3 regions of the Billgrantia hypersalina genome follow, and region 2 is predicted to be linked to each of the others. Evidence: predicted binding sites of a transcription regulator. Region 2 holds the regulator's gene; each other region holds the start of a gene.

Region 1 (5,142 bases), on a different contig from region 2:
GGCGGTGCCTGCCACCTGGAGCCCACCAGCGTCATCGACCTGCGTGAGCTGCCGCCGACCATCGTGCGCGAAGGGCGCGGCGACCTGTCGCCGTTCCAGGAGTGAGTCGGCTCGGCTGCCGCTTCATTCGCTCTCCCGCTGCCGCTTCCTCGGGTCGGGGGTTTCCTCGTCCAGCCAGGTGCCGCACTTGAGGCAATAGAGCGCTCGCTTCTCGTGACGGTCATGGCCGCAGCCGGGGCAGGCCTGTTCGGAGTAGCGGTCGGCACGAATCGAGCGGATCACCTCCGCCGAGAACACCCCGGTAGGCACGGCGATGATCGAATAGCCGATCAGCATGACCAGGGTCGAGATCGCCTGGCCGATCGGCGTCACGGGAACGATATCGCCGTAGCCCACCGTGGTCAGGGTCACGATGGCCCAGTAGATAGCCTTGGGAATGCTGGTGAAGCCGGCCTCGGCGGGTTCGATCATGTAGACCAGCGAGGCGAAGAGGGTCACCAGCAGGAAAACCGTAAACAGGAACAGGAAGATCTGGTGCCAGCTGCGCACCAGTGCCTCGACCAGCAGACGCCCCTCGCCGACGAACTGCATCAGGCGCAGTACGCGGAAAATGCGCAATACCCGCAGCAGGCGCACGATCACCAACATCTGAGTGCCGGGCAGAAGCAGCATCAGCCAGGTCGGAAGTATCGCCACCACGTCGATCGCACCGTAGAAGCTGCGCAGGTAGCGCAGCGGCTTTTCGAGAATGATCAGGCGCACCAGCAGCTCAATGGTGAAAGCGAGAGTAAAGCCCCATTCGAGCCAGTAGAACCATTCCCCATACGACGCGCTGAGGTGATCGACGGTGTTGAGCATGACCACCAGCACGCTGGCCAGGATCGTGATGATCAGAAGGATATCGAAGCCCTTGGCCAGTGGCGTATCCGACTCGAAAATGATCTGGAACAGGCGCGTACGTACGCCTTCGGCCGCCGGTCTGAATGGTTCGGTCATGCGCCGTATTCCTACGTCATGGTGAGCATTGTCGGAGGTATTCACACCGCGACACGCCGGGGTCCGGCTCATACCGCCAGCCGATGTGCCAGTTGCAGTGCCGTACGGCCGAAATCGGCGCTGAGCCAATCGCGGCGCTCGAGCATGGCGGCGAGCCGGCCGGCGTCGCTGCTGCCACTTTCGGCCATGGCGTGCAGCGTCTCCCGCGCCGTATTTCTCCAGCTATCCTCGCCGGTATCGGCGAGGGCGTCCAATGCCAGCACGGCACGATGCAACCGCTCGCTCTCTTTCTCGCCTTCCGGCAGCGTCCACCGGCCCGTGAGGAGGGCGCTGCCGCGGGCGGCCTTGCTGGCGTCGGCAGGGCGCAGGGGAATCGTCTCGGCGAACGACAGTGCCAGGCTCCACAGCGTCTGCGGGTCGCCATCCTTGAGTTCCAGTTCCAGCTCGCGGATCGGCACGCGGCGTTCGCCGGCACGAATCTCGCCCTGGTCCAGCGCCACCTCGACGGTAGCCTCGGCCAGCTCCAGGTGCCAGGCGCGACGCTCGAAATCCGTGGCGAAGCGCGGCTCGAGTCGCGCCAGCACATCGGTGCCCAACGCGGCAATGGCGGGCAGTTGGGCGAGCCCGACACGGTCGAGTTCCTCGCCAGGCACCGGCCATTCCCACTCGCGGCGTCGGCTGTAGCCGCCGCTACCTTCGCCGCTGGCCTTGAGGGTCTGCACCCAACCATCGCGGCGACGGCGCAGCCTTAGTGCCATGCGGGCCGCTTCCAGCTCGCCCTGGGGCGTGTCGAAGTAGATGTTGGCCAGACGCTGGGCATCGTCCACGCCGCTACGCAGGAAGGGATGCTGCAGCAGGCGTTCCGGCCCTTTTTCGCCCAATGCCAGCTTCATCTCGATTTCGTGGCTCATGTGTCTACCTGCTAACCCTTCGGGATGGCAATATTTCAATGACGTGACAGGCAGTCATTCTCTATACTGTGGTCGCCATTTCACAAGCGCATTCAACGCCATGGTCACATCCAATCCTTTTTCGGCGATGTTCGGTCGCTCACCGTTTCAGCCTCTGCTGGCCCATATCGCCAAGGCCAACGAGTGTGCCGACCAGCTTCTGCCCTTCTTCGAGGCTTCGCTCACGGGCGACTGGGACGAAGCCGCCAAGATCCGTGAAAACATCACCCAGCTGGAGCACGAGGCCGACAGTCTAAAGACCGAGCTGCGCCTCAACCTGCCCAACACCCTTTTCCTGCCCGTTTCCCGCACCGACCTGCTCGACCTGGTTAGCGTACAGGACAAGATCGCCAACAAGGTGCGCGACATCACCGGCATCATGCTCGGACGACGCATGCAGGTGCCCAGCGAGCTGGCCCAGCCCATGCGCGACTACATGCAGACCGCCGTGGCGTGTGTCGTCCAGGCACGCCAGGCGCTGGAGGAGCTCCAGGACCTGCTGGAGTCCGGCTTCGGCCGCCATGTCTCCGATGTGATGCAGAATCTCATCCGCGAGTTGCACATCCTAGAGCAACAGGCCGACCAGCAGCAGATCGCCATACGCCGCTTGCTCTTCGACCTCGAGGATCGGCTCAAGCCGGTGGATGTGGTCTTCCTCTACAAGATCATCGACTGGGTCGGCGAACTCTCCGATCGCGCCGAGCGCGTCGGTAGCCGCCTCCAGATTCTCACTGCCCGATAGAACACCTCAGCCCGGAACCGACATGCCCGGGCGTCGTTCTTTCTACCTGACAGCCACATAGGATCCTGTCCCCTATGTCGATCATTGCAGAGCACGCGACTACTTTCATCATCCTGGCTTGCCTCTTCGGCTTCTTCATGGCCTGGGGTGTGGGTGCCAACGACGTGGCCAACGCCATGGGCACCTCCGTCGGCTCCAAGGCGATCACGATCAAGCAGGCGATCATCATCGCCATGGTGTTCGAATTCCTTGGTGCCTGGCTCGCCGGTGGTGAGGTCACCTCGACCATCCGCGGCGGTATCATTTCCCCGACACTGCTGGCCGACAATCCCGAACTGCTCGTCTACGGCATGCTGTCGGCACTGCTGGCGGCAGGCATCTGGCTGCTGATCGCCTCGGCCAAGGGCTGGCCGGTATCCACCACGCACTCCATCGTTGGGGCCATCGTCGGCTTCGGCGCCGTCGGCTTGGGCATGGAGGCCGTCGCCTGGGGTAAGGTGGGGCAGATCGCCGCCAGCTGGGTCGTCTCGCCGGTGCTGGCGGGCTCCATTGCCTTCATGATCTTCAAATCGCTGCAGCACCTGATCTTCGAGGCCCAGGACCCGTTCTCCGCGGCCAAGCGCTACGTGCCGATGTATATCTTCCTGGTCGGCTTCATCGTCGCCATGGTGACCCTGCTGAAGGGCCTCAAGCATATCGGTCTCGATCTTGACTTTGGCGTCAGCGCGCTCATCTCGATTCTCTTCGGCCTCATTGTCATGGTAATCGGCGTCATGATGGAGCGGCGCGTTCAAGCCAGCAATCGTCAGGCGGATCATTTCGGCTTCACCGGGGTGGAACGCGTGTTCGGCGTGCTGATGATCTTTACCGCCTGTGCCATGGCATTCGCTCACGGCTCCAACGACGTGGCCAACGCCGTGGGTCCGCTGGCAGCTGTGATCAGCGTGGTGCAGAGCGAGGGCGTCATCGATTCGGCTGCCCTGGTGCCTTGGTGGGTGCTGGTGCTGGGCGGCGGCGGCATTGTGGTGGGCCTGGCCACCTACGGTCATCGTGTCATCGCCACGGTGGGCACCGGTATCACCGAGCTGACGCCGAGCCGCGGTTTTGCGGCCACCATTGCCGCTGCCACGACCGTGGTGCTGGCGTCGGGTACGGGCCTGCCGATCTCGACCACCCACACCCTGGTGGGCGCAGTGCTCGGCGTGGGTCTGGCGCGCGGCATCGCGGCGCTCAACCTGCGCGTGATCGGTACCATCATTATGTCCTGGCTGATCACCCTGCCGGCCGGGGCGGGGCTGGCTATCCTGTTCTTCTTCATGCTCAAGGGTATTTTCGGCTGAGCCGCTCGACGTAAATCGGGTTGAGTTTTGACCGGTACACGGCGGCACCTTCATGGTGCCGCCGTTTTCGATGCTCTGATATAGTCGAAGCCGATACGCACTTTCTCTCATCTGCTGCCGGAGAGCGGCCTTGGACACTCGTTTCCCCTTCGTCGACTGGTTCCGCAATTCCTCCCCCTATATCAATGCGCATCGGGGCCGAACCTTCGTGATCTTGATCGAGGGCGAGGCCATGGCGCGAGGCCGAGGCGAGCAGTTGATCCAGGACCTGGCGCTGCTGCACACCCTCGGTGTGAAACTGGTGGTGGTATTCGGCATCCGCCCCCAGGTGGAAGTGGCGCTGGCCGCGGCGGGTATCGAGCCGCAGCGCTACCAGGGGCGCTGGGTCGCGGACGAGGCGATCATGGCCTGCGTCGAGCGGGTGGCCGCCGAGCAGCGCCTGTGGCTGGAGGCGCGCCTGTCCCTGGGGCTGCCGAACACGCCGTTGCACGGCGTCGAGCTGACGGCGGTCTCCGGCAATCTGGTCATGGCCAAGCCGCTGGGCGTACGCGAAGGGGTCGACTACGACCATAGCGGTGAGGTGCGTCGGGTAAGGGTGTCAGCCGTACAGGGCCTGCTCGACCGCGGTTCGCTGGTACTGCTGCCGCCGTTGGGTTTCTCCAGCACCGGCGAAGTGTTCGACCTGGACGCCGCCGAAGTGGCCCAGCATGCAGCCACCGCCCTTGCCGCCGACAAGCTGATCCTGCTGGGCGAGGCTGCTGGGCTCTATGACGAGAACGGCGCCATGCAGCGTCAGCTGACGCCCGACGAGGCCGAACCGCTGCTGAATCATGCCGAGCCGGGCAGCGAGCACGCGCGCCACATCGCAGCCGCCTGTGCCGCCGCACGCCACGGCGTGGCCCGCACGCACCTGCTGTCGTGGCACGACCACGATGCCCTGCTGGGCGAGCTGTTCACGCGCGACGGCGTGGGCACCATGATCACCCGGCATCGCTACGAGCAGCTGCGCCCGGCCGAACTTGGCGACATCGGCGGCCTGCTTGAGCTGCTCGAGCCGCTGGAACGGCGCGGCATGCTGGTGCCGCGTTCGCGCGAGCGCCTGGAGCACGAGATC
Region 2 (5,142 bases):
GAGTCGGCTTGCGCAACACGCGAACGGCCGTGGCCTCATCCGCAAAGCGCAGCTCCAGGTCAAGATCCACGGGCAGCCCCATGCCGACCAGAATGCCCTGCGGCGACATGCGGTAATGGCGCGCGGTGGAAAGGTCTTCGGTGGCGATGCCCCAGTCGAAGTGACGCATCTCGGAAAGCGTCTGGCGAAAGGCTGGCTTGCGCCGCAAGGCCCGTTTGAGCATCCACCCAAGCAGCCACAGGATCAGTCGCAGCTTCATGTCGAATCCGATTCGAGCGGTGGGGTTGGGCATCGCGGCCTGACGGAGCAGGCCGCGTGACGAGTATATCCGACGGCCGGATCAGCCCTTGCCGACGGCATCCTTTAGGCCCTTGCCCGGCTTGAAGGCAACCGTCTTGCTGGCCGGAATGGCCAACGGCTGGCCGGTCTGCGGGTTCTTGCCGGTACGCGCGGCGCGCTCGCGCACGGTGAAGGTACCGAAGCCGATCAGGGAGACGTCCTGACCCTGGGAAACGCTGCCGGTGATCTCGTCGAGAATGACGTTGAGCACCTGGCTGGCTTTGTCCTTGGACAGTTCCGCACGCTCGGCAATTGCCGCGGCAAGTTCTGGCTTACGCATACAGCCCTCCTGGTATTGGCTATGACCCGGCAAAAGCGCCGGTATTGTTATGCACGATCGGTTTTTGAAGACGCCTGTCTTCCCCGGGAGAGCCCGTCCCCTTGTCTGGGTTCTTCCCCTGCTCTATGAGGCGTCGTACGATCATCGGCTAACCGTACTTAAAGCCGGCCGAGACGATGACGTCACTAGCCTAGCAATGGCGGTGTAGCCCGCGCCAGCTCAACTTTCCGCCTGACGCAGCTTCCTGTCAACGCAAAGCCAATCAAACGTTCGTCTTTGTCTTCGGCGAGGGCCGTCAGGTCCCGTCCTTCTCCCTCGATTCGCCAGCGCACCGGTGCCTTCAGCGGCGGTAGCGCCACCACCGGCAGCAGCGGTGTCTTCACCAGCACCGGCCAAGCGCCATAACCCACCCTGGTGGGCGTGCCGGCAAGCGTGCGCGCCAGCGCCTTCGCACTGGCCTGCAACGGTTGGACATACATGGCGTTGACGCCGGCCACGCAGGCCACGTCACCCAGGGCATGCACGCCAGGCGCCGAAGCCGCCAGGTAGCGGTCAACCTGGATACCGGCCGCCGTTACCGCCAGGCCGGCCTCCCGGGCCAGCTCACTGCGTGGACGCAGGCCGGTGGCGACCAGCACCAGATCGGCCTCGATCCGCTCGCCGTCGTCGAGCGTCAGGCCGATATCGCCGCCCGTCTCCTCCAGCCGCTCCAGGCCGCGCCCCAGGTACAGCACCATCCCCGCCTCGCTGAAGGCTTCGCCCAGCGCGCGGCCCAGCGGCTCCGGCAGCAGGCGCGGCAAGGGGGTGGCCTCGGGGGCGACCAGGCTCACCGCGTGACCCCCTGCCGCCAGGTCGTTGGCGAACTCGCAGCCCACCAGGCCGGCGCCGATGATGGCCGTACGCGCGGGCCGCCCCAGCGCTTCTAGGGCAGCGTGGAACCGGCGGTAGTCATCGAGGTCGTTGACACTGAACACACGACCGGCAAGGCGCTCGGGTATGGCGAAGGGACGGGTGGGTGCGGCACCGGTGGCCAGCACCAGCTCGCTCCATGCCAGGCGCTCTTCGCCAATGCGCAGGGAGCGACCGGCCAGATCGATAGCATCGACCCGGGTATGGGTCCGCACCACCGCGCTTAACTGGTCGGCCAGTTCCAGCGCCGTGCGGGCGGCCAGCCGTTCGGGCGGAAGGCGCTTGGCAAAGCCGGTCGATAGCAGCGGCTTGGCGTAGTCATCGCCACTGTCGGCCGTGATCAACGTGACGGGGCGCTCGGCATCCAGCATGCGTAGCTGCTTTAGCAGGCCAATGCCCGCCATGCCGGTGCCAACGATGGTCAGGGGCGCGGTCATAGGGCTCCTTGGGTGTGCGGGTCCGCCGCGGGGGCGGTCCGTCAAGAATCGTCCAGGTCGCATGTTACACTACGCGCTCCCCATCGACCCGGAGAGCGCAGGTGGCCCGGAACCGCGCGGCGTCTCATGACCCGCTCCCTTTAACCCTCGGCTGGCGCCCCCTGCCCGCCGGGCGTGCCGAGATGAGTCCCGCCTGGTGGGCCTGGGTGGCCAGCCGGGATTCGCTGACCGCGCGGCTGATCGAGGCCGGCGCCGGCCGAACCTTCCAGGTACGCCTGCTCGCGCAGCGCCTGGGGCGGCCGCGTCCTGATGAGGCCCGGGCCCTGGGCCTGCCTTACGACCGTCTTGCCTGGCTGCGGGAAGTGGCGCTGAGCCTGGAAGAGCGGCCCTGGGTGCTGGCGCGCTCGGTGGCACCCTTGGCGCAGCTGCGCGGACAGCGCCTCGAGCGGCTGGGCGAGCGTTCACTGGGCAGCTGGCTGTTTCGCCAGCCCGGCCTGGCACGAAGCCCCATCGAGGTGACCACCGCCCCGGCCCCCTTCCATCCGCTGCCCGGCCCCTGGGGGCGTCGTTCGGTGTTCCGCCACGGCCGTTTCGCGGTATTGGTACAAGAGTTCTTTCTCGATGCGATGGCGGATGAACTGGGTCTGCCAACGCGCTAGGATGACCGCCATCGAATGAGGAGGTATCGATGGATCGCTCCCTGATGCGCCCCAAGGGGCTGGCCCGCCTGCCCGATTTCCTGCACCTGATGCGGCTGGATCGCCCCATCGGTACCTGGCTCTTGATGTGGCCCACCCTGTGGGCGCTGTGGGTGGCCGCCGCCGGCGTTCCCGAGCGGCACCTGCTGTTGATCTTCGTCGCCGGTGTCTACCTGATGCGGGCCGCAGGCTGCGTGATCAACGACTATGCCGACCGTCACTTCGACGGCCACGTCAAGCGCACCAAGAACCGTCCCCTGGCCACCGGGCGTATCAGCGAGCGCGAGGCCAAGGTTCTGTTCGTGGGCCTGGTCGCGGCGGCTTTCGTGCTGGTGTGGTTCACCAACCTCTTCACCGTCATGCTCTCGCTGGTGGGGGTAGGGCTGGCCTTCATTTACCCTTTCATGAAGCGCTATACCCATCTGCCCCAGCTGTTTCTCGGCGCCGCCTTCTCCTGGGCGATACCCATGGCCTTCGGTGCCGTGCTCGGCCATATCCCGCTGGAGGCCTGGCTGCTGTTCGCCGCCAACGTGGCCTGGACGGTGGCCTACGATACCGAGTACGCCATGGTCGACCGCGACGATGACCTGAGGATCGGCATCAAGTCTACTGCCGTGCTGTTCGGCCGCGCTGATCGCACCATGATCGGCCTGCTGCAGCTGGCCACGCTGGGCCTGCTGGGCTGGGTCGGCTGGCGCATCGAGCTCGGCGTTTTCTTCTGGCTAGGCCTGGCAGGCATGGCCGCCGCCTTCGTTCATCAGCAGTTCCTGATCCGATCCCGGGAGCGCGATCGTTGCTTCCAAGCCTTTCTCAACAATCATTGGTCGGGGCTGCTGGCATTCGCCGGTATCGCCCTCAGCCTATGGCCGGCAGTGGGTGTCTAGCCCGACTATGGCAGCGCTGTCATCCAAGTGTCATGATGACGTGGTGAGATCGTCACCGACCCGTCACTGACCGCGAGGCTTCGGGATGACCGCCAAGACCGTTCTGATCGTCGACGACGAAGCGCCAATCCGCGAGATGATCGCGGTGGCGCTGGAGATGGCAGACTATCGCGTGCTGGAGGCCGCCAACGCCCAGAGCGCCCACAGCATGATCGTCGACAACCAGCCCGACCTGTTGCTGCTCGACTGGATGATGCCCGGCACCAGCGGCATCGAGCTGGCTCGCCGGCTCAAGCGCGAGGAAGCTACCCGCGAACTGCCGATCATCATGCTCACCGCCAAGAGCGAAGAGGACAACAAGATCCAGGGCCTCGAGGCCGGTGCCGACGACTACATCACCAAGCCCTTCTCCCCCCGCGAGCTGGTGGCCCGCCTCAAGGCGGTGTTGCGGCGCACCACGCCCAAGGGCATCGAGGAGCCCGTGGAGGTGGACGGCCTGGTGCTCGATCCGGTCAGTCATCGCGTCAGCGCCGATGGCCACGCGCTTGAGATGGGCCCCACGGAGTACCGCCTGCTGCAGTTCTTCATGACGCACCAGGAACGTGCCTACACCCGCAGCCAGCTGCTCGACCAGGTATGGGGCGGCAACGTCTATGTCGAGGAGCGAACCGTGGACGTGCATATCCGCCGGCTGCGCAAGGCGCTGGGCGATGCCCACCAGCATCTGATCCAGACCGTGCGCGGCACCGGCTACCGCTTCTCCAACAAGGGCTGACGTGGGCCCCTGGCGTCATGAACTCTGGCACCTCGGCCTGCTAGCCGTTGCCGGCAGCCTGGTCGGCTGGCTGCTGGGAGCCCCCGGACTCGGGCTTGCCGCGGGGCTTATCGTGCGCCTGGTCTACCACCTGCGCCAGCTCCATGCCCTGCGCCGCTGGCTGACCCGCCATCCCCACAGTGAGCCTCCCGCGGCCACCGGCCTGTGGGGCGAACTGTTCGACCGGCTCTACCGCTACCAGAAGGGCCAGCGCCATACGCAGCATCGCCTGCAGGCGACCCTCAAGCGTATCCAGGAGTCTTCCGAGGCAATGCGCGACAGCGTGGTCATGCTCGACCAGCGCGGCGACCTGGAGTGGTGGAACAGCGCCGCCGAGCGCATGCTGGGGCTCAAGGCGGTCCACGACCGCGGCCAGCACATCACCAACCTGGTGCGCGACCCCCGCTTCGTCGCCTACTTCAATGCTTGCGACTATCGCGAACCGTTGACGCTGCCCTCGCCGGTGGAAGAACGTCAGGTGCTGCAGTTCCAGATCACACTCTATGGCGACGACGAGCGCCTGGTGATGGCGCGCGACATCACCCGCCTGCACCGCCTGGAGGAGATGCGCCGCGACTTCGTCGCCAACGTCTCCCACGAGCTGAGAACGCCGTTGACCGTACTGGCGGGCTACCTCGAGACCTACGCCACCTATGCCGATCAACTCCCGTCGCGGCTCGCTCAAGGGCTGACCCGTATGCAAGAGCAAACCATCCGCATGCAGAATCTGGTCAACGACCTGCTGTTGCTGTCGCGGCTGGAGATCGATCGCGGCGGCGAG
Region 3 (5,142 bases), on a different contig from region 2:
CCATGATTTTGATCGTGCTGCTGGCGGCCTTCATCGATGTGTTCGTGGATTTCCGCGGCCGTCTGGCCCCTCGCAGCGACTGACATGAGGTTAACGAGATGGAAGTCATTCTGCTCGACAACATTGGCAAGCTGGGCGGCCTGGGCGACAAGGTCACCGTAAAACCCGGCTATGGCCGCAACTACCTGGTGCCCTACGGCCTGGCTGTGCCGGCTACCAAGGACAACGTGGAAGCCTTCGAAGCGCAGCGCGCCGAGCTCGAGGCCCAGGCTGCCGAGCGCAAGGCGATCGCCGAATCCCGCGCCGCCCAACTGGCCGAGATCGAACTGTCGCTGGTGGCCAAGGCTGGCGAAGAGGGCAAGCTGTTCGGCTCCATCGGGCCGCGCGATCTGGCCGAGGCGCTGGGTCAAGCCGGCATCGAAGTCGCCAAGAGCGAAGTTCGCATGCCCGAGGGTCCGATTCGCCAGACCGGCGAATACGACATCGACCTGCACCTGCATGCCGAAGTCGACGCCACCGTTCGCGTGGTCGTGGTCGCCGAGTAAGCTTCACGCAAGCTTGCCATGACGCCAAGGGGCGCGGGATAACTCCCGCGCCCCTTGTTTTTTGGCGGAAGTGCGGCAGCTATCGGTGCGTCTTCCCTGTTTTGGAGAGTAGGGCGGGACCCTGGCATCGGGTAGAATGGCACGGCCCGTCATCAGGAAGGTTGCCGTATCATGAACGACACGCTCGAGCTCGATCAGGAAACCGCTGCACTCAAGGTGCCGCCGCACTCGCTCGAGGCCGAGCAGTCGGTGCTGGGCGGCCTGATGCTCGACAACCAGGCCTGGGACAACGTGGCCGACCGACTGGTGGCCGACGACTTCTACCGTTACGAGCACCGGCTCATCTTCAACGCCATGAGCGGCCTTGCCGAGGCGGGCAAGCCGCTCGATGTGGTGACCATGTCCGAGGCGCTGGAAGGGCGCGACCAGCTCGATACCGTGGGCGGCCTGGCCTACCTGGCCGAGCTGGCGCGCAACACCCCCTCGGCCAGCAACATACGCGCCTATGCCGACATCGTTCGTGAGCGGGCCACCCTGCGCAAGCTGATTCGTGCCGCCAGCCAGATCGCCGACGGGGCCTTCAGCCCTCAGGGGCGCCCGGCCGACGAGCTGCTCGACGAAGCCGAGCGCCTGGTGTTCCAGATCAGCGAGGAACGCCCCAAGACGGGTGGGCCCATCGGCATGAGCGAGTTGCTGGCCAAGGCGGTCGACCGCATCGACGAGCTGTTCAACATGAAGGGCGAGATGACCGGGCTCTCGACCGGCTTTCGCGATCTCGACGAAATGACGTCGGGCCTGCAACCCTCGGACCTGGTGATCATTGCCGGCCGCCCGTCGATGGGCAAGACCACCTTCGCCATGAACCTGGTCGAGCATGCGGTCATCGCCAGCGACCGACCGGTGATGGTGTTCTCCATGGAGATGCCCGCCGAGTCGCTGATGCTGCGTATGCTCTCGTCACTGGGACGCATCGACCAGACCCGGGTGCGTACCGGCCAGCTCGAGGACGAGGACTGGCCGCGGCTGACCTCGGCGGTGAACCTGCTCAAGGACAAGCAGCTGTTCATCGACGACACTGCGGCACTGTCGCCCAACGAGATGCGTTCGCGCATCCGCCGCGTGGTGCGCGAGCACGGCAACCTGGCACTGGTGATGATCGACTACCTTCAGCTGATGCAGATCCCCGGCTTCTCGGAGAACCGCACCGGCGAAATCTCCGAGATCTCACGCTCGTTGAAAGGCATGGCCAAGGAGTTCGGCTGTCCGGTGGTGGCGCTCTCCCAGCTCAACCGCTCGCTGGAGCAGCGTCCCAATAAACGCCCGGTGATGTCGGACTTGCGCGAGTCGGGCGCCATCGAGCAGGATGCCGACGTGATCGCTTTCGTCTATCGTGATGAGGTCTACAATCCGGATAATCCCGATAACCAGGGGCTGGCCGAACTCATCATCGGCAAGCAGCGTAACGGTCCCATCGGCACCGTGCACATGGCCTTCATCGGCCGGTACACCCGCTTCGAGGATCTGGCGCCCGACAGCTACGGTGAGGCGTTCGGGGAATGATGCCGGCGGGCGCTTGAGCCTCGCGTGCGGCCCCGTATAATGCCGAGCCCCCGACAGTCGTTTTTCGAGGAGAGACCATGGCAGGCGGATTTCGGCGCGGCAAGCGTCAGCGCACCCCCAAGCTGGAAGCGCGCGGCGAGCTCCAGTCGATCGAGCGCGAGGGACCGTTCAAGGAGTGGCTGGGCATGCCGGATCTCTATCGCTTCCACATTGTCGTTGACGGCGAAGCCTATAGCTACCAGACCGAGGATGCCGAGCTGACCGTGGCAGTGGGGGACCGCGTGGTGTTCCGTTACAAGGAAACCAAGGCGGGCAAGTGGGTCGATCGCAATTCCCTGGCCAAGGCCATCGACCCTTCGGAATACCAATAACATTCGGTAGCGTACAGGGGATTGCTGGAACCACGCGGCGCAGGCGCTGTCATAGGAAAAATACGTTACTGTCATGTAAATGATATCGGGCACAGTCATGCTGTGCCCGACGCATATCCTGCATAGGCCAACGGGACGACACCAAGACATGGAGGGAACCATGGAATTCGAAGAGCTCAAGCATTTCGTTACCCGTCACGACAACTTCGAGGTGCGGGTCATCACCCATTCCGGCAGCCACTGCTACCAGGTGGAGCTGGAAGACGTGGAAGGGGCGCGTCACTTGCTGACACGTCGTGGCAAGCCCACCGTCTTCCGCTCCCTCGAGGACGTGTATCTCGAGCTGCAGCGTGCCGGGATTCATCGTGCTTTCCTGGTCCAGCACGTGCCGCAGGACGAGGTGGTCGGTCGCGAGGCGCATTATCACGATCCGCTGACGTCACGCATGCCGCTGGTTTTTTGACCGGACCACTTCCTTGATTCAAGTTATACAAATCGTATTCATAGTATAACTCGATGCCCTTGCGGGGCTTGCGCCTGATACAATAATCGCTCCTTATCCTTCATCATGAGGAGCGCAGGGCATGGCCGCATCGCAAGTGGAATTGGGCTCGCCGGAGCGTCAACGTCCCGCCCAGGCTCCGGCGGAACACCCCGCTATCCCCCGGTCAAAGATCGGCGTCGTGCTGGCCAACCTGGGGACGCCGGACGGCACCGACTACTGGTCGATGCGTCGCTACCTCAGCGAGTTCCTCTCCGACAAGCGCGTCGTGGATTATGCGAGCTGGAAGTGGCAGCCGTTGCTGCAACTGGTCATCCTCTCCCGGCGGCCGTTCAAGTCGGGGGAAGCCTACCGCAGCATCTGGAATACCGAAAGAAACGAAAGTCCGCTGCTGACCATCACTCGCGAGCAGACCCGCAAGCTGGCCGAGGCGCTCAGGGCGCGCCATGGCGAGCGGGTGCAAGTGGATTTCTGCATGCGCTACGGCAACCCCTCCACGGATAGCGTGCTGCGCCGGATGCAGGCCGAGGGCTGCGAGCGCATTCTGTTCTTCCCGCTCTATCCGCAGTACGCCTCGCCGACCACGGCCACGGCCAACGATCAGGCCTTCCGCACCCTGATGAAGCTCAAATGGCAACCGGCGCTACGCACCGTGCCGGCCTACTTCGACCATCCGGCCTATCTCGAGGCGCTGGCCAGTTCGGTTCGCGAGGCGTATGCCGCCGCCGAGACGCCGCCCGAGGTGCTGGTCGCCTCGTACCACGGCGTGCCCAAGCGCTTCCTGCACGAGGGCGACCCCTACCACTGCCAGTGCCAGAAGACCACCCGGCTGCTGCGCGAGCGGTTGGGCTGGGAGGAAAGCGCGATCCAGACTGCTTTCCAGTCGCAGTTCGGTCCCGAGGAGTGGGTCGGCCCGCAGACCGTGGATCACGTGGCAGCGCTGGCGCGCCAGGGCAGGAAGCATATCGCGGTGGTCTCGCCGGCATTCGCCTCCGACTGCGTGGAAACCCTCGAGGAAATCAACGAGGAGATTCGCGATAGTTTCCTTGCCGCCGGAGGGGAGCGATTCACCTACATTCCCTGCCTCAACGATCGCGACGACCATATCGACGCACTGCTGGCCATCGCCGAGAACGAACTGGGCGGCTGGCTGAGCTGAACCATGCCGGCCGGACGGCAGGTGCGCCGTCCGGGGGGCTGTCTCCAGCGCCGTCGTCTCAGCGGAGCTGGCGGGACCGCTTCTTCTTGCGATACTTCCAGGGATGCCTGGCGCGGGCGGGCCTTGCCACACGGCTCTGACCCACGTCCTCGTCACGAAATTCGGGCACCGAGCCGCGGGTACCGGTGGTGAAGCGCAGGTGCATGTGCAGTCCGGTCTTGGCCAGCATGTGGCCGGTGACCGGTGCGGTGATGAACAGGAACAGGGTGATCAAGAGCTCCTGCACGTGCAGCTCGCGCTGGGTAATGGTGAAGTAGAGCATCGAGGCGATCAGAATGCAGCCGATGCCCAGCGTGGTGCCCTTGGTAGGGCTGTGCAGGCGCATGAAGAAATCCTTGAACTGCAGCATGCCGAGCGAGCCGGTAAAGGCGAATACGCCGCCGGCCACCAGCAGAAAGGAGATCACGCCCTCGGCGATCACGTAGAAGGTCATGTCGCGCTCTCCTATTCGATGATGTCGCCGCGCAGCAAGTAGCGGCAGATGGCCATGGTGCCGACGAAGCCGAGCATCGCGATTAGTATCGCCGCCTCGAAGTAGGTCTTGGTGTTGAGCCAAAGCCCCAGCAGGACGATCAGGGCGATTGAATTCACGTAGAGCGTATCGAGGGCCAGCAGGCGGTCGGGGACGTCGGGGCCGATGGCGAGCCGGTAGATGTTCATGGCCATGGCCAGCACGATCAGCCCCAGGCTGATCAACAGGGCGGTGTCTAGCATTCGAAGATCTCCTTCAGCGGCCGCTCGTAGCGATCGCGGATCTCGCGGATCAGGGCATGCTCGTCATCCATGTCCAGCACATGGATCAGCAGCGTGGAGCCGTCGAGGCGGAGGTTGGTCGACACGGTGCCGGGCGTCATGGTGATGGTGTTGGCCAACAAGGTAATGGCCAGGCGGTCCTTCACTTCGAGAGGATACTCGACGAAGCCGGGGTGCGGCTCGCGCCGTGGC

What was found. Region 2 encodes PhoB, which activates phosphate uptake and scavenging genes when phosphate is short. Its sites were predicted from a motif close to TGTCATANNNNTGTCANA; they were not measured.
Region 1: the regulator PhoB is predicted to act here: its motif matches at 1,939-1,956, upstream of ACOJCM_RS07960 (CYTH domain-containing protein).
Region 3: the regulator PhoB is predicted to act here: its motif matches at 2,546-2,563, upstream of ACOJCM_RS09490 (DUF6482 family protein).

The regions. Positions count from the first base shown of each region.
Region 1 covers NZ_JBMIQI010000011.1:201,260-206,401, forward strand. The annotation lists gene ACOJCM_RS07950 (L-threonylcarbamoyladenylate synthase) at 1-105, shown strand, start outside; gene ACOJCM_RS07955 (ion transporter) at 124-996, opposite strand; gene ACOJCM_RS07960 (CYTH domain-containing protein) at 1,065-1,907, opposite strand; gene ACOJCM_RS07965 (TIGR00153 family protein) at 2,008-2,688, shown strand; gene ACOJCM_RS07970 (inorganic phosphate transporter) at 2,763-4,028, shown strand; gene argA (amino-acid N-acetyltransferase) at 4,159-5,142, shown strand, end outside.
Region 2 covers NZ_JBMIQI010000007.1:142,901-148,042, forward strand. The annotation lists gene ACOJCM_RS04725 (hypothetical protein) at 1-259, opposite strand, end outside; gene ACOJCM_RS04730 (HU family DNA-binding protein) at 341-619, opposite strand; gene ACOJCM_RS04735 (FAD-dependent oxidoreductase) at 805-1,965, opposite strand; gene ACOJCM_RS04740 (chorismate--pyruvate lyase family protein) at 2,148-2,624, shown strand; gene ubiA (4-hydroxybenzoate octaprenyltransferase) at 2,654-3,547, shown strand; gene phoB (phosphate regulon transcriptional regulator PhoB) at 3,633-4,322, shown strand; gene phoR (phosphate regulon sensor histidine kinase PhoR) at 4,324-5,142, shown strand, end outside.
Region 3 covers NZ_JBMIQI010000011.1:505,511-510,652, forward strand. The annotation lists gene ACOJCM_RS09470 (hypothetical protein) at 1-83, shown strand, start outside; gene rplI (50S ribosomal protein L9) at 99-545, shown strand; gene dnaB (replicative DNA helicase) at 717-2,105, shown strand; gene ACOJCM_RS09485 (hypothetical protein) at 2,183-2,476, shown strand; gene ACOJCM_RS09490 (DUF6482 family protein) at 2,637-2,939, shown strand; gene hemH (ferrochelatase) at 3,061-4,137, shown strand; gene ACOJCM_RS09500 (Na+/H+ antiporter subunit G) at 4,196-4,630, opposite strand; gene ACOJCM_RS09505 (K+/H+ antiporter subunit F) at 4,642-4,911, opposite strand; gene ACOJCM_RS09510 (Na+/H+ antiporter subunit E) at 4,905-5,142, opposite strand, start outside.